2 regions of the Streptomyces sp. NPDC102406 genome follow, and region 1 is predicted to be linked to the other one. Evidence: riboswitches for the same ligand, from Rfam matches in the RefSeq annotation. Region 1 holds a riboswitch; the other holds the start of a gene.

Evidence for each region. Region 1 has a riboswitch for glycine ahead of gcvP (aminomethyl-transferring glycine dehydrogenase). Riboswitches for the same ligand answer to the same signal wherever they lie in the genome.
Region 2: another riboswitch for glycine. It lies ahead of gcvT (glycine cleavage system aminomethyltransferase GcvT); the one in region 1 lies ahead of gcvP (aminomethyl-transferring glycine dehydrogenase).

What each region holds. Positions count from the first base shown of each region.
Region 1 is NZ_JBIWKP010000019.1:3,652-18,097, reverse strand. Features, by position in the region: gene ACIRF8_RS36250 (substrate-binding and VWA domain-containing protein) at 1-962, shown strand, start outside; gene ACIRF8_RS36245 (glutamate-cysteine ligase family protein) at 982-2,502, opposite strand; gene ACIRF8_RS36240 (hypothetical protein) at 3,027-3,614, shown strand; gene ACIRF8_RS36235 (DUF5999 family protein) at 3,955-4,155, shown strand; gene gcvP (aminomethyl-transferring glycine dehydrogenase) at 4,214-7,099, opposite strand; glycine riboswitch at 7,283-7,377, opposite strand; gene ACIRF8_RS36225 (PRC-barrel domain-containing protein) at 7,490-7,864, shown strand; gene ACIRF8_RS36220 (DNA polymerase IV) at 7,876-9,261, opposite strand; gene ACIRF8_RS36215 (MerR family transcriptional regulator) at 9,308-9,931, opposite strand; gene ACIRF8_RS36210 (bifunctional nuclease family protein) at 10,124-10,597, opposite strand; gene ACIRF8_RS36205 (MerR family transcriptional regulator) at 10,683-11,414, opposite strand; gene ACIRF8_RS36200 (FHA domain-containing protein) at 11,439-12,380, opposite strand; gene ACIRF8_RS36195 (DUF881 domain-containing protein) at 12,466-13,338, opposite strand; gene ACIRF8_RS36190 (small basic family protein) at 13,344-13,676, opposite strand; gene ACIRF8_RS36185 (DUF881 domain-containing protein) at 13,673-14,446, opposite strand, start outside.
Region 2 is NZ_JBIWKP010000007.1:295,380-309,825, forward strand. Features, by position in the region: gene ACIRF8_RS27245 (M1 family metallopeptidase) at 1-679, opposite strand, end outside; gene ACIRF8_RS27250 (ABC transporter ATP-binding protein) at 798-2,000, opposite strand; gene ACIRF8_RS27255 (ABC transporter ATP-binding protein) at 2,021-3,118, opposite strand; gene ACIRF8_RS27260 (ABC transporter permease) at 3,115-4,116, opposite strand; gene ACIRF8_RS27265 (ABC transporter substrate-binding protein) at 4,265-6,037, opposite strand; gene ACIRF8_RS27270 (ABC transporter permease) at 6,161-7,165, opposite strand; gene ACIRF8_RS27275 (enhanced serine sensitivity protein SseB C-terminal domain-containing protein) at 7,482-8,267, opposite strand; gene ACIRF8_RS27280 (enhanced serine sensitivity protein SseB) at 8,386-9,162, opposite strand; gene ACIRF8_RS27285 (AAA family ATPase) at 9,197-9,859, opposite strand; glycine riboswitch at 10,010-10,117, shown strand; gene gcvT (glycine cleavage system aminomethyltransferase GcvT) at 10,289-11,404, shown strand; gene gcvH (glycine cleavage system protein GcvH) at 11,471-11,848, shown strand; gene glyA (serine hydroxymethyltransferase) at 11,857-13,125, shown strand; gene ACIRF8_RS27305 (L-serine ammonia-lyase) at 13,297-14,446, shown strand, end outside.

The DNA of each region.
Region 1 (14,446 bases):
ACAATGCCGAGGCCGACGCCGACAGCTCCCTCGACCTCTTCTATCCGAAGGACGGCTCGCCGGAGCTGAACTACCCCTTCTCCCTGGTCGACGAGGCCTCCCTCAGCACCGACGAGAGTCGCGCCGCGGTCCGCTTCATGACGCTGCTCAGCGCCCCCGAGGGCCGCGCGGTCCTGGAGAAGCACGGCTTTCGCACCGACAGCGGCGGCTCACCGGACGCGGTCGCCGCCCAGGCCGGTGCCAGATCCCCGCAGCCGTACGCGGAGCCCGCCTCGCAGCCGCCGGGCGACGAGGAGATCGAGGAGACCCTCGGCATGTGGACGATCACGGTGCAGAGCGCCCGCATCACCACGGTCGTGGACGCCTCGGCCTCCATGACGAGCCTCGTGCCGGGCCGCGGCGAGTCCCGGATGGAGGTGACGAAGGCGTCGATGCTGGCGGCCCTCTCGACGTTCACCCCGGAGGACGAGATCGGCCTGTGGGAGTTCTCGACGCTGCTCGACGGCGACCGCGACTACAAGAAGCTCGTCCCGACCGAGCGCCTCGGCGACCGCAAGGGCTCCGGCACCCAACGCGACCGCCTGTCCGCCGCGTTCACCTCCCTGAGGCCCGTACCGGGCGGCGCGACCGGCCTCTACGACACGACACTCGCCGCCTACAAGGAGGCCACGTCCTCCTACAGGAGCGGCAGGTTCAACGCCGTGGTGGTGGTCACCGACGGCGTCAACGAGGACGCGGGCTCGATCTCCCGCGGCAGCCTCATATCCCGGCTGGAGAGCCTGACCCTGCCCGAGCGCCCCGTGCCCCTCATCGTCATCGCGGTCGGCCCGGACACCGACAGGGACGAGATCGAGCAGATCGCCGAGGCGACCGGCGGCTCGGGCCACCAGGTGAGCGACCCGGCCGACATCCAGCAGGTGATCCTCAAGGCCATCGTGCAGGCGGGCGCCAGAAGCAACTGATCCGGCCCGGCCGCCCCGTTCAGCCCAGCGGGACGGCCGGCTCCGGCAGTCCGACGGGCCAGGTGTGCACGGGCTCGCCCAGGTGCATCAGCTCCGCGTAGCGCCGCGTGGTCGCGGCGAGCGCCGCCTCGCGCCCCAGCCCGCTCTCCAGGGCCCGGTGGTACGTGGCCGCCTGCCACGCCGCGCCGTTGGTCCGGCGCGCGCACCGCTCCTCGATCACGCCCAGATAGAAGTCGCGGTCGGCGGGTTCGACACCCCACGCGTCCAGTCCCGCGGCGGCCAGCGGCAGCAGTTCGTCCCGTACGAGGGTGACGGCCGGCACCTGCTCGGTCCCGCCGAACCGCCCCCGGCGCGGCCACTCCAGGCGCGCGTCGATGCCGTGGCGGCAGGCGGTGTCGAAGTTGCGGGCGGCGGCGTCGAAGGAGAGCCGCGACCAGACCGGCCGGGACTCCTCCGCCAGCGCCCGTACGAGGCCGTAGTAGAAGGCGACATTCGCGATGACGTCGGTGATGGTGGGCCCGGCGGGCAGCACCCGGTTCTCCACGCGCAGGTGCGGGACGCCGTCGGCGATCTCGTAGACGGGCCGGTTCCAGCGGTAGACGGTGCCGTTGTGCAGGACGAGTTCCGAGAGCTTCGGCACGCCTCCCTCGTCGAGCACCCGGAGCGGCTGTTCGTCGTCCAGGACGGGCAGCAGCGGCGGGAAGTAGCGCAGGTTCTCCTCGAAGAGGTCGTACGCCGAGTCGATCCACCGTTCCCCGAACCAGGTCCGCGGCCGTACCCCCTGCGCCTTCAGCTCGGGCGGCCGGGTGTCCGTGGACTGCTGGAACAAGGGGGGCCGCGACTCCCGCCACAGCTCGCGCCCGAACAGGAAGGGCGAGTTGGCCCCCACGGCGATCTGTACCGCGGCCACCGCCTGCGCGGCGTTCCACACGTCGGCGAAGCGGCCCGGCGTGACCTGGAGGTGCAACTGCACGGACGTACAGGCGGCTTCGGGCGCTATGGAGGAGGACGTGCAGGTCAGCCGCTCCACACCGTCGATGTCCAGGAGGAAGTCCTCACCGCGCGCGGCGACCATCTGGTCGTTGAGCAAGGTGTACCGGTCGACGTCCGACAGGTTCGCGGAGATGAGGTCGTCGGCGTCCAGCGTCGGCAGGATGCCGATCATGACGATGCCCGCGTCGACCTCGTTGGCCTTTCGGTGCGCATATCCGAGCCCGGTCCGCAACTCTTCGGCGAGCTGGTCGAGAACACGGCCGCCGAGCCGGTGCGGAGCGATATTCACTTCGAGATTGAACATCGCCAGTTCCGTCTGGAAATCCCGGCTCGCGATCCTCTCCAGTACTTCCGCATTCATCATTCGCGGCATCCCGTCGGGCCCGGCGAGATTCAGCTCGATCTCCAGCCCCATGAGATTCCTTGGCCGGTCGAACCGCTCCTCCTCCAGGAGCCGCCCGAGCCCCGCCAGACACTCGTGCAGCTTCTGCCGGTACTGCCGCCGATCGGCCAGATCGACCGCGCCCGCAGCGACCTTCTTCCCCATGGGAGCACCCTTCCTCGCATGGGCAGCCCGTTGATCCGGCCGCGTGTCACGGTGGATGATGCCCAGCAATGTGATCGACAACGCCCCGCGCGGGTCCGCGGAGCAGTACGCTCAGTGCAGATACCCGGCGGCACATTCCTTAGGCATGGGGCCTTTCGCAGATTCATCTACGAAGTCTTGGTGAAAAACGCCGACGAGAATCAGCCGACCGCCCGATCGGACAAAACCGAGGTCACACGGCTCGGATCCATGGGAAATCCACCGTACGCCGACAGAACACAACGGGAACGACGGCCTGATAGGCCCTTGCGCACCCGGACGGCACCGGTAGTGGAAACACCGTGTGAACACGCGTCGTATAAACTCCGCAAAGAGACAGAGGGTTGGCGCCCGTGTCCAGGCCCCCGCCTCCTCTGACCCCGTGCACCTTCGCGCGTTCCCGCGCACCGAGCAGCAGACAGCGCCGTCCGCTCGTCCCGCACCGCCCTCGCACCACGTGCCTGTCGAATGAGAGGCGACCCACCATGCCGCTGCATGTCCCCCCGGCTCCCGCGCCCGCCCTCCGCAGCGTGTCCACGGCCCTCGGCTCCCCCACAGCCGTCCGTGAAGCCCGCACCCCGTCCCTGCGCACCGCACAGGGTCCGGCAAGTCCCGAACTCCCGCTCCCGCTCCACGTGTTGAACCACGTCACCGAAACCACCGGAGGTCCCTCGCGCACCCGGCTCACCGGCTGGCGCTTCCTCGTGCGCTGCGGGGATCGCGCGGTGGCCGCCGCCGACACGATGCTCACCCCGGACGGCTGGGCCTTCTCGCACTTCTTCGAAGGTCCCTATGTCGCCTCCACCGAGCGCGCCCTGCGCCAGGCCGAGGCCCTGCCGAAGACCTACCAGCCCCGACTGCTCTCCGTACCTGAGCTGTACATGCTCACCCTCTGGCTGCACGGCGACCACACCGCCGACGCCTCCAGCGGGCATCCGGCGGCCGACGACATCCTGATCCCGCTCGCGCCGGCCCCGCCCGGCATCGCGGCGCACCGCCTGCACCGCGTGGCGGACCTGCTGCCGGTCCTGGCCCTGCGGCTGACGCCGACCCGGGCCGTCCTGCTCGCCTGACCCGACCGGAGAGGGCCCGCCCCGCGCCGGACCCTCGGGAACCTGTGCCCCGCGCCGCCCGCCGTCCGGTCGCGGGGCACAGTCCTGCCGGAAGGGACTAGTCCACTCCGGTCACCCCGAACCACCCGAAGAGGCAGTGCACTTGGGGTGAACCGTCCGCACGGGTGACGCGTCTCCATCCAGTGAGGACCGCTGCTACGAAATCCCTGCGGATTGACGCCCACAGGGCAACACTGGGTTCCGGACCGACTGAAAACGGGGGGCGGCCATGAACACGACTTCACGCCGCAGCACGGACGCCGACGTCATCGAGATCACTACGCAGCGAAAGAACCCATCCATGTGCCAGCACCAGCCATCGTGCCCCACAGCAGAGTCCGCGGACAGGGAGGCCGCGCTTCCCGTGGCTCACCATCCGGAGCAGGGCTGGAGCCTCCTGTGCAACGGGGTCCTGCTCTTCGAGGACACCGGCGAGCTGCTTCCCAACGGCACGATCATCGCCCCGCACCGCCCGCTGGCGGGCGTGGTGAGGGCGGCCTGAGGACCACCGCGCGACCCGCCGCACCGGTCGGCAGGCCGCACGGCGGCCATCGGCGTTCCTACGCCTCGTAGGCGTCCAGGGGCGGGCACGAGCAGACCAGGTTCCGGTCACCGAAGGCCTGGTCGATCCGGCGCACCGGCGGCCAGTACTTGTCGGCGGCGGCCACCCCCGCGGGGAAGACGGCCTCCTCGCGGCTGTACGCGTGCTCCCACGCACCGCTGAGCATCCCCGCCGTGTGCGGAGCGTTCCGCAGCGGGTTGTCCTGCGCCGGCCACTCGCCGGAGCCGACCCGCTCGACCTCCCCGCGAATGGCGATCATCGCCTCGCAGAACCGGTCGAGCTCATCGATGTCCTCGCTCTCGGTCGGCTCGATCATGAGCGTCCCCGCGACCGGGAACGACATGGTCGGCGCGTGGAACCCGTAGTCGATCAGGCGCTTGGCGATGTCGTCGACGGTGACCCCGGTCGCCTTGGAGAGCGGGCGCAGATCGATGATGCACTCGTGCGCGACGAGCCCACCGGGACCGGTGTAGAGCACGGGGTAGTGCGGCTCCAGCCGCTTGGCGATGTAGTTCGCGGAGAGCACGGCCACCTGCGTCGCCCGCTTCAGCCCCTCGCCGCCCATGAGGCGCACGTACGACCAGGAGATCGGCAGGATTCCCGCGGAGCCCCACGGCGCGGCCGAGATCGGCCCGACGCCGGTCTCCGGACCCGCGGCCGGCTGCATCGGGTGGTTCGGCAGGTACGGCGCGAGGTGCGCGCGCACGCCGACCGGGCCCACGCCGGGGCCGCCGCCGCCGTGCGGGATGCAGAACGTCTTGTGCAGGTTCAGATGCGAGACGTCGCCGCCGAAGTGCCCCGGCTTGGCCAGCCCCACCAGCGCGTTGAGGTTCGCCCCGTCGACGTAGACCTGGCCACCGGCGTCGTGCACCGCGGCACAGATGTCGGCGACGTGCTCCTCGAAGACACCGTGCGTGGACGGGTACGTGATCATGAGGACGGAGAGCTGCTCCGCGTACTGCTCGATCTTGGCGCGCAGGTCCTCGACGTCGATCTCGCCGTCGTCGGCGGTCTTCACGACGACGACCTTCATCCCGGCCATCACGGCGCTGGCCGCGTTGGTGCCGTGCGCCGACGACGGGATGAGGCAGACGGTCCGCTGCACGTCGCCGTTGGCGCGGTGGTAGCCCCGCACCGCCAGCAGACCCGCGAGCTCGCCCTGCGACCCGGCGTTCGGCTGCAACGACACCTTGTCGTAGCCGGTGACCTCGGCGAGGCGCTCCTCCAGCTCCGTGATGAGCGTCAGGTAGCCCTGCGCCTGCTCGGCCGGCGCGAAGGGGTGCAGTTGCCCGAACTCGGGCCAAGTGACCGGCTCCATCTCCGTCGTCGCGTTGAGCTTCATCGTGCAGGAGCCCAGCGGGATCATGCCGCGGTCGAGCGCGTAGTCACGGTCGGCGAGCCTGCGCAGGTAGCGCAGCATCGCGGTCTCCGAGCGGTGCTGGTGGAAGACGGGGTGCGTCAGGATCTCGTCCTCGCGCAGCGCGCCACCGGGCAGGACGTCGGGCGTCCCGGCATCCAGGGCATCGATGTCCGCCTCGACGCCGAACGCGCCCCAGACGACGTGGAGTTGATTACGGGTGGTGGTCTCGTCGCAAGCGATCGACACGTGGTCGGCGTCGACGAGCCGCACATTGACCCCGCCCTCACGGGCGGCGCGGACGACCTGGGCGGCCTTGCCCGGCACCCGGACCGTCAGGGTGTCGAAGTAGACGCCGTGCACGAGCTCGACCCCGCCCGCCGTCAGACCGGCGGCCAGCAGGGTGGCGTAGCGATGGGTGCGCCAGGCGATGGACCGCAGACCCTCCGGCCCGTGGTAGACGGCGTACATACCGGCCATGACGGCGAGCAGTACCTGCGCCGTGCAGATGTTGCTGGTCGCCTTCTCCCGGCGGATGTGCTGCTCCCGCGTCTGGAGGGCGAGCCGGTACGCCTTGTTCCCGTCGGCGTCCACGGAGACGCCGACGAGCCGCCCGGGCAGGGACCGCGCGAACTTCTCCCGTACGGCCATGTAACCGGCGTGCGGACCGCCGAAGCCCATCGGGACACCGAAGCGCTGGGTCGTGCCGACGGCGATGTCGGCACCGAGCTCGCCCGGCGAGGTCAGCAGCGTCAGGGCGAGCAGGTCGGCGGCGACGGTGACGATCGCGCCCAGCTCGTGCGCCTGGTCGATGACGGGCTTGATGTCGCGCACGGCTCCGGAGGCCCCCGGGTACTGCACGAGCACGCCCACGACACCGCGCTCGGCGACCTCGGCCGGAATCCCGTCGCTCAGGTCGGCGACGACGATCTCCACACCGGTCGGCTCGGCCCGTGTCTGTATGACGGCGACGGTCTGCGGCAGCGCGTCGGCGTCCACCAGATACACGCCGTCCTTGACCTTGCCGACGCGCCGCGAGAGCGCCATGGCCTCGGCTGCGGCCGTGCCCTCGTCGAGCAGGGAGGCGCCGGAGGTCGGCAGTCCGGTCAGCTCGGCGACCATCGTCTGGAAGTTGAGCAGCGCTTCGAGGCGGCCCTGCGAGATCTCCGGCTGGTAGGGCGTGTAGGCCGTGTACCAGGAAGGGTTCTCCATGACGTTGCGCAGGATGACCGGCGGCGTGAACGTCCCGTAGTAGCCGAGCCCGATCATCGAGCCGAGCACCTGGTTGCGGTCGGCGAGGGAGCGGAGCTCGGCGAGGACCTCGGCCTCGGTCCGGGCGGCGGGCAGCTCCAGCGCCTCGGCACTCTTGATCACATCCGGCACCGCGGCCGCCGTCAGCTCGTCGAGCGAGCCGTAGCCGACCTGCGCGAGCATCTTGGCCTGCGCGGCGTCATCCGGACCGATGTGGCGCTGCTCGAAGGGGATTCCCTGCTCAAGGGCGGAGAGCGGAGTACGGTTGGCGGTCATTGCGGAGGCCTCCTGGTCATTGCGACCTGCGAGGGGCACCACGGCGTGGCTGCCCGGACGGCCTCCCCCTCTGTCATCTCAACCTGAGAGCTTCACCGGTCCGCCCGCACGATCACGGAGCACACCGGCTTTCACCGTCGGTGAGAGCGGACACGTGCACCCCGCCCTGCTTTCCAGAGTGACCTCGTCCGTGCGGTACGTGGGCCTGAGAGATTCCGGGGAGGATTTGCTCCTTCGGCGTCTTCGACAACCGTCGAAGACTCTCCCGCACGGGGTCAGCAGCCGCTTGCCAGCCTACCAGCGGCCATATGAGGATCCCTCGAGTGGCCGCCTTCCCCAATGTGCTCTTTCGTAGTGCTTACAGACGAGTTGCGACCCTCTGGAGGCTCCGTGCAGACCGACGTCGATCCACGCAACTTGATCGGCCGCAAGGCGTTCGACCGCGACGGAGCCAGGATCGGCACCATCGACGAGGTCTACCTCGACGACGCCACCGGCATCCCGGAGTGGGCGGCGATACGTACCGGCCTCTTCAGCCGCGACGCCTTCGTCCCCCTGGAGCCGAGCGAGCTGGTCGACGGCTCCCTCCGCGTCCCCTTCGAACGCGCCCTGATCAAGGACTCCCCCGACTTCGGCGTGGGCCGCCACCTCTCCCCCGAGCAGGAGCTCCAGCTCTACCACCACTACGGCCTCGACATCACGGCCCCCCAGTCCCCCGACCTCCGGTTCGGCCGCATCGCGGGAACGGAGGACGAGCGGGCCTGAACGGCACGGCCTCACGCCGCGCCCCGGTCCCCGGCACGCTCCACCAGCGGCAGCGGTTCCGCCGGCTCCAGCAGCGGATCGTCGACCTGGAACGTCCGCACGCGCCCGGGTCCGACCGTGTACGGCGTCTCGAAGCGCACGGTCACCCGCCCGAGCCCACTGCCCTGCACCCAGCCAGGACCGAACTCGGCGTGCCGCACGTCGTGCCCGGCCATCCAGCGCCGCTCCGCGGGCCCTGTCTCCACCTCGGCGGCTTCGCCCCGCTCCGCCTCCTCGACGGCGGCGTCCACCGTGCCGCCCTCCGCGCCCCGGCCCTCCTCGGCGGCAGCCGCCTGCGCGAACAGGTCCTCCTGCGTGAAGTCGGCGAGTCCGCTCACACCGACCCCGAGCAACCGCACCCCGCCCGTCGTGTCCACGGACTCGAGCAGTCGCGCGGCGGCCTCCCGCACCACCGCCGGATCGTCCGTCGGCCCGCGCAACGTCTCGGACCGCGTCAGCGTCGAGAAGTCGTACCGCCGCACCTTCAGGACCACGGTCCGCCCCGACCGCTCGGCCGCCCGCAACCGCTCCACGCACCGGTCGGCGAGGCGCTGCACCTCGGTACGCACGCGCACCCGGTCATGGATGTCCACGTCGTAGGTGTCCTCGACCGACACCGACTTGGAATCGCGCTCGGCGACGACGGGCCGCTCGTCGTGGGCCAGCGCCATGGCGTACAGATGCTGGCCGTGCGACTTCCCGAGGAGCCGCACCAGCTCGTCCTGGCCCGCCTCGGCGATCTCCGCGACGGTGAGGATCCCGGCCCGGCGCAGATGGTCCCCGGTCGCGGGGCCGACACCTGGCAGGATCCGTACGGACTTCGGGCCGATCAGCGCCCGCTCGGTCCCCGGACGTATCAGCACGAGCCCGTCCGGCTTCGCCTCCTCCGACGCGATCTTGGCCAGCATCTTGGAGGCGGCGAGCCCCACGGAGCCGGTCAGTCCGGTCACCCGCCGGATGTCCGCCCGCAGCCGCACCCCCACGGCCTCCGCGGAACCGGCGTCCGAGGCCACCTCACCGGCCTCCAGATCGACGAACGCCTCGTCCAGGCTCAACGGCTCCACCAGCGGCGAAAGCTCCCGCAGAAGCCCCATCACCTGCTCGCTGACCTCCCGGTACAGCCGGAACCGCGGCACCAGGTAGGCGGCGTTGGGCGCGAGGCGGCGTGCCTGTCCCATCGGCATCGCCGAGTGCACCCCGAACCTCCGCGCCTCGTAGGAGGCCGTCGCCACGACACCGCGCGGCCCGAGCCCGCCCACGACCACCGCTTTCCCGCGCAGGCTCGGCTTGGCCGCCTGCTCCGCCGAGGCGTAGAAGGCGTCCATGTCGAGATGCAGAATCGTCGGCCCGGTCCTCACCCCACCGATGCTGCCCTACGCCACTGACAACGCGGCCGCACGACCGTCACACGGCGCGGTTGCGCCGCCTCGCGAGCTCGTCCGCGGGGTTGTGCCCGACCAGGGTCTCGCCGGTGTCGACGCGCTCCCCGTGCAACTGGGACAGGGCGCTCTCCACGTCCCGCCAGACGACGCCCACGGCGATCCCGAAGATCCCCTGGCCACCCTGGAGCAGGTCGTGCACCTCGGCCGGCGACGTGCACTCGTACACGGTCGCGCCGTCGCTCATGAGCGTCATGCGCTCCAGGTCCTTGAAGCCCTGCTCCCGCAGGTGCTGCACGGCGGTACGGATGTTCTGGAGCGAGACCCCCGTGTCCAGGAAACGCTTCACGACCTTGAGGACGACGACGTCCCGGAAGCTGTAGAGGCGCTGCGTCCCCGAACCGTACGCGGGCCGCACGCTGGGCTCGACGAGGCCGGTCCTGGCCCAGTAGTCGAGTTGTCGATAGGTGATACCGGCCGCCGCGCAGGCGGTAGGACCCCGGTACCCGACTTCCTCCTCGGAAGCCGCCCCGCCGCTCTCCCCCGCCACCGCAGACACTGCCTGCGGGCGCTGCGGAGTGTGATCGGCCGCGCTGCCGTGAAACGAGTACGGACCGCCCGTCGCCGTACCGTCGCCGCTGCTTCTCACGCCGACCTCCTCTTTGACCTGCCTTCTCGACGGTAGGCAGTCACAAGGGGTGCGTCAACGAACGCCACACTCGCCACGCCGAGTGATAATCACCCTAAGAGTGGTTTCCCGTATCCCACCGCGGGGAAAGGCTAGCCGAATGTGCCGAGACGGCCGCCTCCGGGCGACCGCCTCAGGGTCGATTTTTCCCGATCACTGGCTGTTCGTCCCGAAGTCCTCCGGCGAGATCTGGTCGAGGAACTCGCGGAACTTCTCCACCTCGTCCTCCTGCTCGTCCGGAATCGCGATCCCCGCGTCGTCCAGGACCCCGTCGCTGCCGAAGATCGGCGTCCCGGTGCGCAGCGCGAGCGCTATGGCGTCGGACGGGCGGGCGCTGACCTCCACGCCGCTCGCGAACACCAGTTCCGCGTAGAAGACACCTTCCCGCAGGTCGGTGATGCGTACTTCCGTGAGCTCCTGTCCGACCGCTTCCAGCACGTCCTTGAACAGGTCGTGCGTCAGCGGCCGCGCGGGGGCCATGCCCTGCTGGGCGAAGGCGATCGCCGTCGCCTCCCCCGGTCCGATCCAGATGGGAAGGTAACGGTCGCCTCCCACTTCACGCAGGAGCACGATCGGCTGGTTGGAGGGCATTTCCACCCGGACACCTACGACGTCGAGCTCGTTCACACAGCAACCCTAGGACGTGCCCGGCCGGTTTGGGTAGTCGAGCATGCGCCGAAGGCCGGGCTCTGGCGCTCGCCCGCCTCTGCGATCAGGGCAGACGCACCCCGAGAGCGGTCTGCACAAGTGCGGCATGCAGGCGTACGGTGAGCCCCGCCAGCTCCTTGGCCCGCGCCTGTGCGAGGGCTCTGGTCTGCGGATTGCGGTGCACCTTGAGCGGCGCGACGACCGAGTCGACCAGACCGGCCTCGCGGTCCGCCGCCGTCCGCATGACCCGCAGATGCCGCGGCTCGATGCCGAAGCGGCCGAGCTCACCGACCAGCTCGGCGACCGATACGGCCGCCGCGTCGTAACCGCCGTCCGGCAACGGGGCGATGAGCCCGTACGACTCCCACTCGTCGAGCTCCCCCTCGTCGATGCCCACGGCGGCGAGCAGCTCGTCCCGGCCGATACGGGCGGCGGTGGGACCCCCGGCGGTCTCGTCCGCGGCGTCACCCGGTCGCGCGGGAGGCGGCACGGGCAGCGGCTCGCCCGGCTCCAGGGCGTCGAGCTGCTCCTTGATGACCTTCAGGGGCAGATAGTGGTCCCGCTGCATCCGCAGGACGTGGGCGAGCCGCTCCACATCGTCCGGGCTGAACTTGCGGTACCCCGAGGGCGTCCGCTGCGGCTCGACGAGGCCCTCGGACTCCAAGAACCTGATCTTGGAGATGGTGACTTCGGGAAACTCTTCGCGCAGCACGTTCAGTACGGTGCCGATGCTCATCAGCCGACTGCCCGCGGTGGCGGTGCCCGATCCGGCACCGCCCCTCGGTGTGTGAAGCATGGACCTTCCTGAAGGTTCGCTGGGTCAGATACCTCGCTGGCTCGCGTAGAAGACCAGCCGGTACTTGCCGATCTGCACCTCGTCGCCGTTGTTCAGCGTCACGGAGTCGATGCGCTCACGGTTCACGTACGTCCCGTTGAGGCTGCCGACGTCGGACACGGTGAACGAGCCGTCCGCCAGGCGACGGAACTCCACATGGCGGCGCGAGACGGTCACGTCGTCCAGGAAGATGTCGCTCTGCGGGTGGCGCCCCGCCGTGGTGAGGTCGCCGTCCAGGAGGAAGCGGCTGCCCGAGTTCGGACCACGGCGCACCACCAGGAGCGCCGAGCCGAGCGGCAGCGCGTCCACCGCGGCCTGCGCCTCGGGCGACAGGGCCGGCAACTGCGTCTGGCCGGTCGCCTCCGGGTCGTACGACTCAAGACCCGAGATGGAGATCGTGGACGTCGTCTCGGACGGCCCCTCGGCCGCCACACCGCCCCGCAACGGCGCACCGCAGTTGGAGCAGAACCGGCTGTTCTCGCCGTTCCGGTTCCCGCACCTCGTACACACCAGGGCCGACATGGACCGATCCTCCTGCCGCGGCTGCCCACCAGGGGCCTGGGACGCGTACGGGTCGGCACCAAACCCTTGACCCGTACCTGAGGTTGACGGTTCTCCGAAACCTATGCGGCCGGAACCGGCAGGGTCAACAGACGACGCGCCGCGTCCGCCCTGCTGGTCACCGCCCACCTGGTCCCGGAACAGGGGGCGCTCGCCCACCTGCGTCTCCGGCTCGTCACCATGGCGCGGCGCACGATGACGGGCATCCTCACGCGCACTCTTGCCGAACAACTTCGCAAACAACTTCACGGGCGATTCCCCTTGACCGAAACAGACCCGCCCGTGGGGCAGGACGAACCCTGACTGCACACATCGGCGTACATCACTGACACGGACATCCTCACAACGTCCGGATCCGCCAAACAGTTTCCACCACGCACCCCGTTCCCGGTGCGCCGACCCCCCGCAACCTCATGCCCTCGTACGACATCCCGCATGCTCCCCCGCCTCACTACGAGGACGACCGAGCGTAATCAGGCCGCTGCGCTGCCCGCAAGGCATCCACAATGATCTTCTCCGAACGGCTGACAGCCACCGTGGCCTGCTCTTTCTCCAGCGTCTGCACGACACCTCCGGGGATGTTGAGGGCCGGTTCGAGGTCCTGCGGCTTGCCGATGACCTTGAAGACGTACGGCTGGGCGATCTTGTGCCCGTCCACGCTGACCCCCTTCCCTCCGCTGGCGTCCGTCAGATACGTGTCGGCCACGACGCGGACGCCGTTGACCTGGATCGCCTCGGCGCCCGCCGCCCGCAGCTCCTGCACCGCGTCGAGCAGCATGTCCGGTTCGACGGCCGTCCTGGTGTCGGTGACCGTCATGGTGATCCCGGGGCCCTGCGCGGCCACCGTGCCCGCCAGAATGCCGAGCTGGCGCTCCTTCTCGACCGTCTGCTTGCGCGCCTCCTCGGCCTGGTCCGAGCTGTTCTCCAACTCGGTCCGCTGGTCCTCCAGGCCTTGCTTCTCATCCTCAAGACGCTGAGTCCGGTCATCGAGTTCATCGAGGATGCGCACAAGATCTTCCTGCCGTGCGCCGCGCAGCGCGCTGTTGTCACTGTTGGACCGCACCTGGATGGCGAGTCCGAGGCCCAGCACGAACAGCAGCACGGCGACGGTGAGTTGGGCCCGCGACACGCGCGGCGGCCACAGTCCCTTCACGAGTCGCTGCCGTCCGGTCAACTGCGGCGTGCCAGGCTGCTCCGGTCCGGGCTCCGGCGCCTCGCTCGTCGCCTCGACCTCGGCGGGCAGCTCCTTGCGCAACCGGTGCGTGTGCCCGCTCGCCGCCCCGCTGCCGGGGCCTTCCGCGTCCTTGGGGTGCTCGGGGTTCATCGGCCTCACGCCCTGAAGACGTGCCGCCGGATGGCAGCCGCGTTGGAGAAGATCCGGATGCCGAGCACGACGACGACACCGGTGGACAGTTGCGCGCCGACGCCCAGCTTGTCGCCCAGGAAGACGATGAGCGCGGCCACCACCACGTTCGACAGGAACGACACGACGAACACCTTGTCGACGAAGATCCCGTCCAGCATGGCGCGCAGCCCGCCGAACACCGCGTCCAGCGCCGCGACCACGGCGATCGGAAGATAGGGCTCGACCACCGCCGGAACCTCGGGCCGGACGAACAACCCGACCACGACTCCCACGACGAGGCCCAGTACGGCGATCACGATGTGCCCTTCTGCTCTGCTCTCGGCTGTGCTGTACGTACGATCACGCTGGGTGCGGCAGGAAGCTTGATGTCGTCCTGCGCCGAGATACCGGTGCGGATCCCGAAGTTCTCCTGCAAGGCATGCAGATACATCCCGTCAGGACTGTTCTGGAACCGGGTACTCAGCCGCCGGCCGTCCCCCACCGCGAGCACCGTGTACGGCGGCACCAGCGGTCTGTTGTCGACCAGTATCGCGTCACCCGCGGCCCTGATCGCGGACAGCGCGGTCAGCCGCTGTCCATTGATGCTCACGGCCTCGGCGCCCGACTGCCACAGCCCGTTGACGACCCGCTGCATGTCGCGGTCGCGCACGCGCCCGGTGTCCGAGAACCCGGCGCTCTCCCGCGGCCCGCCCCCGCCCCCGGACTCGGCCGACTTGGCGTCGTCGACCACGAGCTTCACGCCGGGTCCGCGCACGGCGACGGCGCCTGACAGGATTCCCACCAACTCGCCCTGCTGGCCGCCGTGTTCGCGCAGCGCCTGGCGCTGCATGTCCCCCACATCGGTCCGCAGCGAGTCGACCCGGCCCTCCAGCTTGTCGGCGGACTCGGTCTCCTGCTCGATACGGTCGATGAGCTCTTCGCGTTCCTTGGCCACGACCGGCGCGGCGACCCGCGCCTGCGCCGCCCCCACGGTCACCACGAGCGCGGCGAGCACGAGCCCCGCGGCGAGCCCCAGCTTCGCGCGCAGTGTCTTCGGCAGTCCGCTCTGCCCCGACGCCCGTCTGCG
Region 2 (14,446 bases), on a different contig from region 1:
TCGCGAGGTAGGTCGCCATCGGCTCGGTCTCGCGCCAGTGGTGGACGGTCTGGCCGCCCTTGGTGTCGTACGTGTCGACGAGCCGGCCGTTGGAGACACCGGTGAGGCCCTTGGGGGCCTTGATACGGATGTCGTAGGTCGCCTTGTCCGAGGGGTGGTCGCTGGACGGGAACCAGGTGGAGGCGGCGTTCGGCTCGCAGGCGACGAAGACGCCGTCGGCGGTCTTCATCCAGCCGTAGTCGGAGCCGAAGACGATCGGGCCGCTGAGGGGTTCGGGGACGCCGCCGTAGGTGACCTCCACGCGGAAGGTGTGACCCTTGCGGATCGGACCGCGCGGGGTGACCACCATCTCGTCTCCGGTGCGGGTGAAACCAGCGCGTCTGCCGTCCACCTCGATGCGGGTGACCGCCAGTCGCTGGAGGTCGAGGTCGAAGGAGGAGAGGTTCTGGGTGGCGCGCGCGGTGAGGGTCGTACGGCCGTCGAGGCGGTCGGTGGCGGGGTCGTAGGCGATGTCGAGGGCGTAGTGGCGGGCGTCGAACCCGCCGTTGCCGAGTTGGGGGAAGTACGGGTCGCCGATGCCCTCCGAGCCGGGGGTGGGGCCCGGGGACGCGGCGATCAGACAGAACGAGGCGGCGGCGACGGTGAGCGCGGCCGGACGTGCCGAACGGGAGAGTGCCATGGGCGTTCCCTTCGAACGTGTTCCGATGAATCGGACACGCCGACACTGCGCTTCGCGGAGCGGCGTGTACATGCCCCTTTCGGGCCATGTACACCGCACGTGCCGCGCCCTGGGCCGCCTACTTCTTCCCGGGCTCCTCGGCCGCCTCCGGGGCCTCGGACGGCTCCGGTGTTCCGGCGGGCGCCGGCGGCTCCTCGGTGACGGCGGCCGGGGCCGGGACCGTCACCACGTCGATCGCCTCCTTCGCCACCGAGAGCAGCGTGGTGTCCTCGGGGGCCTGGTCGGGGGCGTTCTCCGGGTGGTGGCAGGCGACCTGGTGGCCGGTGCCGAGCTGGAGCAGCGGGGGCTCCTTCGTCGCGCACACCTGCGTCGCCTTCCAGCAGCGCGTATGGAATCGACAGCCCGAGGGCGGGTCGATGGGCGAGGGGACGTCGCCGCGCAGCAGGATGCGCTCGCTCTTGGTCCCGCGCCGCTTCGGGTCCGGCACCGGCACCGCGGAGAGCAGCGCCTTGGTGTACGGGTGCATCGGCGTCGAGTAGAGGTCGTCGCGGTCGGCGAGCTCCACGATCTTGCCGAGGTACATCACCGCGATCCGGTCGGAGACGTGCCGGATGACGGAGAGGTCGTGCGCGATGATCACGTACGTCAGGCCGAGTTCGGTCTGGAGGTCGTCCAGCAGGTTCACGACCTGGGCCTGGATCGACACGTCGAGCGCCGAGACCGGCTCGTCCGCGACGACCAGCTTCGGGCGCAGGGCCAGCGCGCGGGCGATGCCGATGCGCTGGCGCTGGCCGCCGGAGAACTCGTGCGGGTAGCGGTTGTAGTGCTCGGGGTTGAGCCCGACGCGCTCCAGGAGCTCCTGCACCGCCTTGCGCACCCCGCCCTCGGGCTTGACGCCCTGGAGCTGGAAGGGGGTCCCGACGATGGTGCCGATGTTGTGGCGCGGGTTCAGCGACGAGTACGGGTCCTGGAAGATCATCTGCACGTCGCGGCGGAGCGGGCGCATGCCGCTGACGCCCAGGTGCGTGATGTCCGTGCCCTCGAACTCGACGCGTCCGGCGGTCGGTTCGAGCAGCCGCGTGATGAGCCGGCCCATCGTCGACTTGCCGCAGCCGGACTCGCCGACCACGCCCAGGGTCTCCCCCGCGCGCACGTCGAAGGTCAGCCCGTCGACCGCCTGCACCGCGGCGACCTGCCGCTTGAGCAGGCCCTTCTTGATGGGGAAGTGCTTGACCAGGCCCTCGACCTTGAGCAGCGGCTCGCCCTTGGCGGGGTTCAGCGAGGTGGCCGGCGAACCGCTCGCCTGCTGAGGGATCGTCATGTCGGGTCCTTTGGCGTCCGTCACAGCTTCGGCGCAATCTCTTCGGTCCAGATCCGCTCCCGCTGCTCGGCCGACATGTGGCAGGCCGAGTAGTGACCGGAGTCGATCTGCTGGAGTTCGGGGCGCTCGCGACGGGTGATGTCGTCCTTGGGGATGTCCGCGTACGGGCAGCGCGGGTTGAAGGCGCAGCCGCTCGGCAGGTTGATGAGGCTGGGCGGGGAACCCTTGACCGGGATGAGCCGCTCGGTCTGCTCCCGGTCGATGCGCGGCATCGAGCCGAGCAGGCCCCAGGTGTACGGGTGCTGGGGCGTGGAGAAGACCTGCGTGGCCGAGCCCCGCTCGACGCACCGGCCGCCGTACATGACGAGCAGTTCGTCGGCCATCTCGGCGACGACGCCGAGGTCGTGCGTGATCATGATGACGGCCGAGCCGAACTCCTTCTGGAGGTCCCGGATCAGGTCGAGGATCTGGGCCTGCACCGTCACGTCGAGGGCCGTGGTCGGCTCGTCGGCGATCAGCAGCTCGGGGTTGTTGACCAGCGCCATCGCGATCATGGCGCGCTGGCGCATACCGCCGGAGAACTCGTGCGGGTAGGCGTCGACCCGCTTGTCGGGCTGCGGGATGCCGACCCGGTCGAGCATCTCGATCGCCCGCTTGCGGGCCGTCTTCTTGTCGACGTCGTGGTGGACGCGGTACGCCTCCACGATCTGCCGGCCGATCGTGTAGTACGGGTGCAGCGCGGACAGCGGGTCCTGGAAGATCATCGCCATGTCGCGGCCGCGCAGCTTGCGGACCTTGTCGGGGTCCGCGGTGAGCAGTTCGGTGCCGTCGAGCCAGATCTCGCCGCTGATCTGGGCCTTGCGGCGGCCGTACTGGCCCGCGGTGTGCAGGCCCAGGATGCCGAGCGAGGTGACGGACTTGCCCGAGCCGGACTCGCCGACGATGCCGAGGGTGCGGCCCTTCTCCAGCTTGAAGGAGAGCCCGTCGACGGACTTGACCAGGCCGTCGTCGGTCGGGAAGTGCACCTTGAGGTCGCGGACCTCGAGGAAGGCGCTGGGGGCGCCCGGTGTGCTGACGGGTTCCCCGACAGCCGCACCGGTCTTGTGCAGTTCGGTCATCCCAGCCTCACTCGCGGGTCGATGACGGCGTACAGAAGGTCCACGGCGAGGTTGGCGACGGCGATCGCGAGAGCCGCGAACAGCGTCACGCCGAGGATCACGGGCAGGTCCTTGTTGCTGATGGCCTGGACCGCCGCGAGGCCGAGACCCGGCAGGTTGAACGTGGACTCGGTGAGCACGGCGCCGCCGAGCAGCACGCCGAGGTCGAGTCCGAAGACGGTGAGGATCGGGGTCATCGCGGAGCGCAGGGCGTGCCGGGTGATGACCGCGGACTCACCGAGTCCCTTGGAGCGCGCGGTGCGGATGTAGTCCTCGCCCAGGATCTCCAGCATGGTGGCTCTGGTGAGGCGGGCGTACATCGCGGCGTTGAGGAAGGCGAGCACGATCCACGGCAGGATCAGGGTTTCGAGCCAGACGCCGATGGAGTCGTCGGTGGAGAGGCTGTCGGCGATGTGCACCCAGCCCAGGCTGTGCACGAAGATCCCCATCGCGACCATGCCGGTGAAGAAGACCGGCAGGGAGACGCCGCCGAGGGCGATGGTCATGGCGGAGCGGTCCCAGATGGTGCCCCGCTTGAGGGCGGAGAGCACACCGGTGGCGACACCGGCGATCAGCCAGAGGACGCACGCGCCGGCGGCGAGCGCCAGGGTGACGGGCAGGGCGTCCTTGAGGGTGTCCCAGACGGGGGCCTCGGTGCGGAAGGAGTACCCGAAGCAGGGGGCACCGCAGTGGGTCACGTCGTTTCCGTTGACGTAGTCCCGGCCGAGCGGGATGCCCTTGACGAAGTCCCAGAACTGGACCATCACGGGGTCGTCCAGGCCTAGTTTGATCCGGATGCCCGCGAGCTGCTCGGCTCCGGTGGCCTTGCCGGCGAAGAGGACGGCGATGTCCTGACCCGCCCATTTGGGCAGCATGAAGAAGATGGTGAAGGTCGCCAGGAGGACGACGAGCACCATGATGACTACGGCGAACAGGCGCCGGATGAGATAAGCAAGCACTGTGCGCGGCCCGGCGGCGGCCGGGAGCCCCTTGTGAGGGCTCCCGGCCGCCGCCCGAGGCCATCACCTGCCCTTCGGACTGGCGGGTTTCGGCGGCTGACCAAGGAGGTTCCGGGCGACGGATCGAATCCGTCGCCCGGAAGGGGGACTACTTGACGACGCCGAGGGAGACGTAGTCGTAGCGACCGTTGTACGCGTCGGACATGTAGGCGTTCGTCAGACGGGGGCCGCGCCAGGTGATGTTCTTCTCGTAGATGAAGGGCATCCAGTCGGCCTGGTCGAGGATCCGCTTGTCGAGCTCTTCGTAGATCTTGCCGGCCGCCTCGGGGTCGGTCTCGGCGATCGCCTTGTCGAAGAGGCCGTCGATCTTCGGGTCCTTGATCTGGGACTCGTTGTAGTTACCCGTGTCCGAGAGGAAGCGGCTGTCCCACAGCGGCTGGCCGAAGCCCTGGCCGGACGGGAAGTCCGGGCCCCAACCGCTCATGGTCATGCCGTAACCGCGCTCCTTGACGACCTTCGGCGAACCGGTGATCGCGGAGGTCTCGGCGCCGTCCAGGGCGTCCACCTCGAGCTTGATGCCGACCTTGGCGAGCTGCTCCTGGAGCGCCTCGGCGGTGTCGACCTCGCCCGGGTTGTTGTTACGGGCGGTGATCTTCGTGGAGAAGCCGGCGGGCTTGCCGCACTCCTTCAGCTCGGCCTTGGCCTTCGCCGCGTCCGGCTTGCCCTTGCGGGCGATGACGCCGTACGGGTCGTAGTCCGTGTGGCCCTTGATGGAGACCGGCAGGGTCGAGTTGGCGATGTCGCCACCGGCCAACTGGCCGCCGCGGGTCTGCTGGAGACCGGCGAAGTCCGTCGCGTAGAACACGGCCTTGCGGCAGTGGACGTTGTCGAACGGCTTGGCGGTGTGGACCAGCGCGACGTAGCGGACGAAGGAGGTCCGCATGTTGTCGACGCTGTCACGGTGGTCCTGGACGGCGGAGACGCGACCCGACTGGGTCATGCCCGTGCCGTTCAGGTCGACGTCGTAGTCGCCGTCCATCAGGCGCTTGTCGTTCTCCTCCAGGTTGGCGGAGATCGTCACGTCGATCTTGTCCGGCAGCGCGGCGCGGATCGGGTCGGAGGCCTTCGACCACTTGTCGTTGCGGACAAGGACGATCTTCTTGTTCGCCTTGTACGACTCGAACTTGTACGGGCCCGAGGAGAACGGACGCTGGGTGTACTTGGCGCCCTTGTCCTCGGACTGCTTCACCGGGGAGCCGGACGGCATCGCCAGGAACTGCTCGAAGTCACCGTTGGGCTTGGGCAGCTTGAAGACGATGGTCTTGTCGTCGGGCGTCTGGATGGCCTTCAGACCGAGCTTGTCCTTGGACTTGTCCTTGTAGGGGCCCTTGTACTCGCCCTTGGGGTCCAGGTTCTGCTTCAGGTACTGCGGACCACCGGTGATGGTGTCCGTGGCCCAGACGCGCTCGATGCCGTACTTGATGTCCTTGGAGGTGATCGGCGAGCCGTCCTCCCACGTCACACCGTCGCGCAGCGTGTACGTGTACGTCTTGCCGCCGTCCGTGATCTTGGCGTTGTCCGTGGCCAGGTCGGGGACCAGCTCGGTGGAGGCGGCACCCGCCTTGGGCGCGTAGGTGACCAACTGACGCGTGTAGAAGCGCATGAAGTCCCACGACATGCCGTAGTAGGCACGCTGGGGGTCGGCGGAGTCGAGGTCCTGCTTGCCGACCATCTTCAGCGTGCCCCCCTTCTTCGTGGAGGCGTTGGCGACCTTGTTGTACGCCGCGTCGTAGCCGGCGCCCTTCGACGAGTCCTTGGAGTCGCCGTCGTCGCCGCCGCCGCACGCCGTGGTCGTCACCAGCGCCGCGACCACGAGGGCCGCGCCGGCGGCGAGCCGTCGTTTCGAGGAACTTGTGGGCATTTTCTCGTAACCTCCGAGATCGCGGTCACCGGGCACATGCCGGAGAACCATGGAGTCAAGCCACCTGACTGTGCGGCAGGGGCAGTTCTGGGGAAGCCCGTCGGGCTTCTCGGGCTTGCGGCTCTACCGGGTCCCCTTCGGGTCGAGGGCGTCGCGCAGCCCGTCGCCGAAGAGGTTGAACGCGAGGACGGTGATGAAGATCGTGACGCCGGGGAAGACCATGAACATCGGGTCGTGCTCGTAGGTCTCCAGGGCGTCCCGGAGCATGCCGCCCCAGGACGCGGTGGGCGGCCGGACGCCCGCGCCGAGGAAGCTGAGCGCCGCCTCCGTGAGGATGTTGGTCGGAATCATCAGCGTCATGTAGACGACGATCGGCGCGATCAGGTTCGGCAGCAGCTCGCGGAAGAGGATGTGGCGCGAGCCGCCGCCCAGTGACCGGGCGGCCTCGACGTACTCGCGCTCCCGCAGCGAGAGCGTCTGGCCGCGGACGATACGGCCGATGTACGGCCAGCCGAAGAATCCGATGACCAGGACGAGCACGGCGATGCGTACGCCGCTGCCGGTCAGGCCCAGCAGGTCGTCGGGGAGGACCGAGACCAGGGAGATGATGAAGAGGAGCTGCGGGAAGGAGAGCAGCACGTCCATGACGCGGCTGATCACGGCGTCGACCCAGCCGCCGAAGTAGCCCGCCATGATGCCGAACAGGGTGCCGAGGGCCACCGCGACGATCGCCGCGAGGAAGGCCACGAGCAGGGAGATCCGGGCACCGTAGACGATGCGGCTGAACACGTCGCGGCCCTTGTTCGGCTCGACGCCGAAGAGGAAGTCGCTGCTGACACCGCCGAGGGACCCGCTGGGCAGGTTGGTCAACGGGTCCAGCTTGTCCTGGTGGAACTCGTTCGGCGGATGCCCGAGCAGGCTCACGATGAGCGGGGCGAAGACCGCCACCAGGACAAGGAAGACGACAACGATGCCACCGGCGAGGGCGACCTTGTCGCGCTTGAGGCGGTTCCAGGCGATCTGCTTCAGCGACCGCCCTTCGACCTTGCCGCCCGCGCCGCTCGCGGCAGCGTCGACCGGCGCCGCCGGCTCCACTTCCGCGGTCGTGTCGTGCAATGGTGCCGTCATCGTGGCAAGGACCCCTCTCAACCGGCGGTGACCGGCCCGCACTTGCCGCTGTAGCGGCGTGGTTCAGTCCGTCGTACACAGAGGCGAAGCCCCTTGCTGCGGGAGTCTTCAACCTGTGTGCGATCTGTTGCCAGACTTGACGGGGAAAGGATGCCTAAACGTGATGCGGTCAGGGGTGTTCCGTTATCCGGACAGCCGTGAACGGGGTGCGAACAGTGGGCAGTTGGGGCGTAAGGGGTGTCAGGCCGGACATTGGGGCCACAACTGTCCATAGTGTGACGGCCGTTGTGGGAGGGTCGGGACGGCCGCGCCGCGCTCAGGCTCCGTAGGGCGGCGGGAAGCCGTAACCGCCGCCGGCCGGGGCGGCCGGCGCGGCGTGCGCCTCACGGTCGTAGAACGGGCGCGCGTTCGCCCGCAGCCACATCGCCACCGGGTCGTACGGGTCGGACATGGCGACCGTGGAGACCGGCAGGCCGTCCGGGACCGCCGCGACGGACTGCTGCATCATGGCGCGGACCGCGTCCACCGACGCGGGCGAGGTGTCGTACACGTCGAGGCCGATCGCCAGGTACGGTGCGCCGATCGCGGGCTGCACCCAGGCGCGGCGCAGCGAACGGATCGCGGTGGTGCGGTGCGCGTTCTGCGCGAGCAGCGCGTAGAACTGGGGGATCTCGATGGTCGGTTCGGCCAGCCGCAGCGGCCCGGCGGCCTGCCGGTCGAGGCCGCCCGCGATGCGCCGCAGGTCGAGCCAGGGCACGCCGACGCCGCCGCCGGGTGCGTGCGGGTTGAGCCACAGGCCGTAGTGGTCGGGGTAGAGGGTGCGGGCCGCGTCGACGCCGCCGACCACCTCGTAGGCGCGGGACCAGCCGGACGCGGAGAGTTCCTGGGCGGAGGTGACGCAGGGGGCGTAGGAGAAACCGTCCACGTCCATGTTCCCGTACTGGGCGTCGGGTGAGCCGGCCTGGCCGTGCCAGAGCAGCATCCAGACCTGTCCGGCGGCGAGGGCCGCGAGGAGCGCCTCGTACGCGTCGTAGCGCCCGGGGGTCACCTGGCGCAGCATGTGCTCGACCTGTCCGGCCGCGGCCGTGCCCGACGCACTCACCCGTAACCGCCCCTTCGTGAACGTCCGTGTCCCGCCCGTGCCCGGGGGCGCAGCGCCGCCCGGTCAGGTCATGAAACCAGCTTAAGCGGCGTTCCTGACACCGACTTGACGGACGGCCTCACCGTTCCCGCGCGTAGAACGGCTGTACGCGGGTGCGCAGGAAGTCGGCGACCGGGTCCTGGGTGACGTCGAGGAAGACGAGGTTCACCGGCCAGGCGACCGGCGTCCGGCCGAGGGCGCGGCCCAGGGCGTCCAGCGGGAGGTCACGCGCGGAGCCCTCCCACTGGGTCAGCCGCACGCCGATGAAGAGCGACGGGGCCGCGTCCTCGACGACGGCGAGGCAGCGGTGGGCGCTCAGCACGGTGCCGACCGCCTCGAACTCCTCGCGCACCGCCGCCAGGAAGTCCACCGGGTCGTGCTGCCAGTCCGGCTCGGAGAGCACGACGCGGCCACCGGTGGCCGGGCCGTCCAGCGGGGTGCGGCCACTGCGGGCCAGTTCGGCGACGGCGGCCGGGGGCAGCGGGATGCCGACGGCGCCGTCCGGGTTGAGGGCGAGCCCGACCTGGGCGGGAAGACCGCGGGCGAACTCGACGGCCGGGGCCACCGCGCAGTGCATACGGCCACCGGTGACCTGCGTGAACTGCTGCTCGGAGCTGAAGACGGGCACGTACGCCTGCCCCTCGATCTCCAGCGTCGGCAGGTCGAGGTCGCGGCTCTCGGTGCTGCCGCCCTGGGGCAGCGGAATCCAGATCGGGCTGCGGCCCAGGACCTCGACGATGCGGGCGCCCGCCCCTTCCACGCCGAGCGCCGCGGCGAGGACCTGCTCCAGCTCGTTGGCCGGCCAGCCGTGCGTCGGATGGGGGTGCGCGTCCTCGTGAAATGCCGGGTGTTCCATAGCCGCCGACGATAACCCGTGCCGCCGACGGCCCCTATCCCCGGAACGTGATCCCGCCGAGGGCGTCGGTCGCCGCGCGGTCCAGGAGCACCGCCGACTCGATGCCCGCCGGCAGTTCGCCCCGCTCGGTCGAGGTGACCAGCGCGCCCACCGCCCGGCGATGGCGCGCGAACGCGTACCGCGACACCCCGCGGCCCCGCCGCAACTGACCCTCCCGCGCGGTCTCCGGCGGGACGTCGAGGAGCAGGAGGTGGACGGCGGCGCCGCGGCGCCGGGCCACGCGGATCATCCAGCGGCGCACCCAGGCCTGGGTGCCGCAGTCGTGGACGACGACGCTGGCGCCCGAGCGCATCGCCCGCCGCAGGCCCGCGTAGTGCGCGATGCGGACCAGCGGCCGGTACAGGGCGTACGGCACGCCGCGCGGGAGGCGGGCCGCCCAGCGCTCCCTGGCGTCCTGGGAGTCGATGCGCCGGACCGTGACCGTCCGGCGCATCAAGGTGGACTTGCCGCTGCCGGGCAGCCCCGAGAGGACGACGAGGTCCCCCGCCGCGAACCCGATCCGGCGTGGTGTGCGGCCCGCTCGCCCGCGCAGGTCGCGCACCTGGCGCCGCCGCGGGGTCCGTGCCCCCGGCACCGCCGCGGGCGCACTCGGAGCCGTCGTCGCGTACGCCCCCACGATCGCCTTGCGCACCGTGATCGTCCTCCCCGTTCCGCTCAGGCACTTCTGCCCGCCAAGTGTAAAGAGAAGGTAATGCCCGGCGTGGGGTTTCCCCGTTCGACGGGCATGCAATGATGTGCGCGCCACACGCACACAGCGCCACACGCGCACAACCGCATACCGGCCGCTTGAATCCGCGCGGGAGAGTTCCGGGACCCACCAGCACGACGGGTACCCGGGCGCCGAAGGAGCAAGTTCCTCCCTTGAATCTCTCAGGCCCCGTACCGCGCGGGCGAGGCACATCTGAAAAGCGGGCCGTCCGTCCAGTACGGCGGCCCCACCCAAGGTGCAAGCCATGACCAGCAGTACGTGGGGTCGGGGCGAACCTCTCAGGTTCCGATGACAGATGGGGAGGCCTCCGCCACGGGGGACCCCTCGCCATCGCCGTCACGCCCGGGAGCACCAGCCATGACCCGTACGACCGCACTCGACGCCCTGCACCGCTCGCTGGGCGCCACCATGACCGACTTCGCCGGCTGGGACATGCCGCTGCGCTACGCCAGCGAGCGCGAGGAACACAACGCCGTGCGCACGAGGGCCGGACTCTTCGACCTGTCGCACATGGGCGAGATCACGGTGTCGGGACCGGACGCGGTGGAGCTGCTGAACTTCGCGCTGGTCGGCAACATCGGCACCGTCGGCGTCGGCCGCGCCCGGTACACGATGATCTGCCGCGCCGACGGCGGCATCCTCGACGACCTGATCGTCTACCGGCTGGCGGAGACGACGTACATGGTCGTCGCCAACGCGGGCAACGCGCAGACCGTGCTCGACGCCCTGACCGAGCGCGCCGAGGGGTTCGACGCCGAGGTCCGCGACGACCGGGACGCGTACGCGCTGATCGCCGTGCAGGGCCCGCACTCCCCCGCCATCGTGAAGTCCGTCACGGACGCCGATCTGGACGGGCTGAAGTACTACGCCGGTCTGCCCGGCACCGTCGCCGGTGTCGAGGCGCTCATCGCCCGCACCGGCTACACCGGCGAGGACGGCTTCGAGCTGTTCGTCGCCCCCGCCGACGCGGAGAAGCTGTGGCAGGCGCTGACCGAGGCGGGCGCCGAGCACGGCCTCGTCCCGTGCGGTCTGTCCTGCCGTGACACGCTGCGCCTGGAGGCGGGCATGCCGCTGTACGGGCACGAGCTGACCACCGAGCTGACCCCCTTCGACGCGGGCCTCGGCCGGGTCGTGAAGTTCGAGAAGACCTCCCACGCGGACGACTTCGTGGGCCGCGAGGCCCTGGCCGCCGCCGCCGAGCGCGCCGAGACAGCGCCGCCCCGCAAGCTCGTCGGCCTGGTCGCCGGGGGCCGCCGCGTCCCGCGCGCGGGCATGCCGGTCGTCCACGAAGGACAGGTGATCGGCGAGGTCACCTCCGGCGCCCCCTCCCCCACCCTGGGCAAGCCGATCGCCATGGCGTACGTCGACGCCGCGCACGCCGAGCCGGGCACGGCGGGCGTGGGCGTGGACATCCGCGGTACGCATGAGCCGTACGAGGTCGTGGCGCTGCCGTTCTACAAGCGCCAGAAGTAGCCCGCGCGCCCCGGCCGCCCGCCCCACTGTCACCAGCACCTTCCCGCGTACAGGAGAATTCGCCTCATGAGCAACCCCCAGCAGCTTCGCTACAGCAAGGAGCACGAGTGGCTGTCGGCCGTCGAGGACGGCGTCGCCACGGTCGGCATCACGGAGCACGCGGCCAACGCGCTCGGTGACATCGTGTTCGTCCAGCTCCCCGAGGTCGGCGAGACCGTCACCGCGGGCGAGACCTGCGGTGAGCTGGAGTCCACCAAGTCGGTCTCCGACCTGTACTCCCCGGTGTCGGGCGAGGTCACCGAGGCCAACCAGGACGTCGTCGACGACCCGTCCCTGGTGAACTCGGCCCCCTTCGAGGGCGGCTGGCTGTTCAAGGTCCGGATCGCCGACGAACCGAAGGACCTGCTCACCGCCGACGAGTACACCGAGTTCTCCGGGAGCTGAACCGCATCATGACCGACAAGTCCGTTCTGAACGAGTCCCTGCACGCGCTCGACCCGGAGGTCGCCGTCGCGGTCGACGCCGAGCTGAAGCGCCAGCAGTCGACCCTGGAGATGATCGCGTCGGAGAACTTCGCCCCGGTCGCCGTCATGGAGGCCCAGGGTTCGGTCCTCACCAACAAGTACGCCGAGGGTTACCCCGGCCGCCGCTACTACGGCGGCTGCGAGCACGTCGACGTCACCGAGCAGATCGCGATCGACCGGGTCAAGGAGCTGTTCGGCGCCGAGTACGCCAACGTGCAGCCGCACTCGGGCGCCTCCGCGAACCAGGCGGCCCTCTTCGCGCTCGCCAAGCCCGGCGACACGATCCTCGGCCTGGACCTGGCGCACGGCGGCCACCTCACGCACGGCATGCGCCTGAACTTCTCCGGCAAGCAGTTCGACGTGGTCCCGTACCACGTCGACGACAACGGCCTGGTCGACATGGCCGAGGTCGAGCGGCTCGCCAAGGAGCACCGCCCCAAGGTGATCATCGCCGGCTGGTCGGCGTACCCGCGCCAGCTCGACTTCGCCGAGTTCCGCCGCATCGCCGACGAGGTCGAGGCGTACCTCTGGGTCGACATGGCGCACTTCGCGGGCCTCGTCGCCGCGGGCCTGCACCCCAACCCGGTGCCGCACGCCGACGTGGTCACATCCACCACGCACAAGACGCTGGGCGGCCCGCGCGGCGGCATCATCCTGGCCCGCAGCAAGGAGTTCGCGAAGAAGCTGAACTCCGCCGTATTCCCGGGCTTCCAGGGCGGCCCCCTGGAGCACGTGATCGCGGCCAAGGCGGTCTCCTTCAAGATCGCCGCGAGCGAGGGCTTCAAGGAGCGCCAGCAGCGCACCGTCGAGGGTGCCCGCATCCTCGCCGAGCGCCTGACCTCGGAGGACTCCCGCGCCCACGGCGTGAACGTGCTCTCCGGCGGTACGGACGTGCACCTCGTCCTGGTCGACCTGCGCGACTCCGAGCTCGACGGGCAGCAGGCCGAGGACCGCCTCCACGAGGTCGGCATCACGGTCAACCGCAACGCCGTCCCGAACGACCCGCGCCCGCCGATGGTCACCTCGGGCCTGCGCATCGGCACACCCGCCCTCGCCACCCGCGGCTTCACCGCCGAGGACTTCACCGAGGTCGCCGACGTGATCGCGGAGGCCCTCAAGCCGTCCTACGACGCCCAGGCGCTCAAGGCCCGGGTGACCGCCTTGGCCGAGAAGCACCCGCTGTACCCCGGCCTGTAAGGATTCGGCCGGAGTTACGTACCCTTGTGTACGTACACACTTCCGGGGCACCGCGCACACTGGAACCACAAGGAACCAGGACGCGCGGTGCCCCGCGCCATGCACCGCCCCGCACACCGCACCACCCCGGCAGACAACGGCGTCCGCCACCCACCCATTGGAGTTCTCACCGTGGCCATCTCGGTCTTCGACCTGTTCTCGATCGGCATCGGCCCGTCCAGCTCACACACGGTCGGCCCGATGCGCGCGGCCCGGATGTTCGCGAGCCGCCTGAAGAACGAGGGCCTGCTGGCCCACACCGCCTCTATACGCGCCGAGCTGTACGGCTCGCTCGGCGCGACCGGCCACGGACACGGCACCCCCAAGGCCGTCCTCCTCGGTCTGGAGGGCGAGTCGCCGCGCACCGTGGACGTGGAGCACGCCGACGAGCGGGTGGAGGAGATCAAGTCCGCCGGCCGCATCAACCTCCTCGGCGTCCACGACATCGCCTTCTCCTTCGACGACGACCTGGTCCTGCACCGCCGCGAGACGCTGCCCTACCACGCCAACGGCATGCGGCTGTGGGCGTACGACACCGACGGCGGCGAGCTGCTGACGAAGACGTACTACTCGGTCGGCGGCGGCTTCGTCGTCGACGAGACCGTGCTCTCCCAGGACGCCGTCGCGGGCGAGAACCCGGTCGTGCCGGACGACACCGTCCTGAAGTACCCGTTCCGCACCGGCGACGAGCTGCTGCGCCTCACCCGTGAGACGGGCCTGTCCATCCCGGCGCTGATGCTGGAGAACGAGAAGGCCTGGCGCACCGAGGACGAGATCCGCGCCGGCCTGCTCGAACTGTGGCGTGTGATGCAGGCGTGCGTGGCGCGCGGCATGTCCCGGGAGGGCATCCTGCCGGGCGGCCTGAAGGTCCGCCGCAGGGCGGCGGGTTCGGCTCGCAAGCTGCGGGCCGAGGGCGAGCCGCTGGCGCACGCCATGGAGTGGCTCACGCTGTACGCGATGGCGGTGAACGAGGAGAACGCGGCGGGCGGCCGGGTGGTCACCGCCCCGACGAACGGCGCGGCCGGCATCATCCCCGCGGTCCTGCACTACTACGTGAACTTCGTGCCCGGCGGCTCCCCGCAGGAGAAGGAGGAGGGCGTCGTCCGCTTCCTGCTCTCGGCGGGCGCGATCGGCATGCTGTTCAAGGAGAACGCCTCGATCTCCGGCGCCGAGGTCGGCTGCCAGGGCGAGGTCGGCTCGGCCTGTTCGATGGCGGCGGGCGCGCTCGCCGAGGTCCTTGGCGGCAGCCCCGAGCAGGTGGAGAACGCGGCCGAGATCGGCA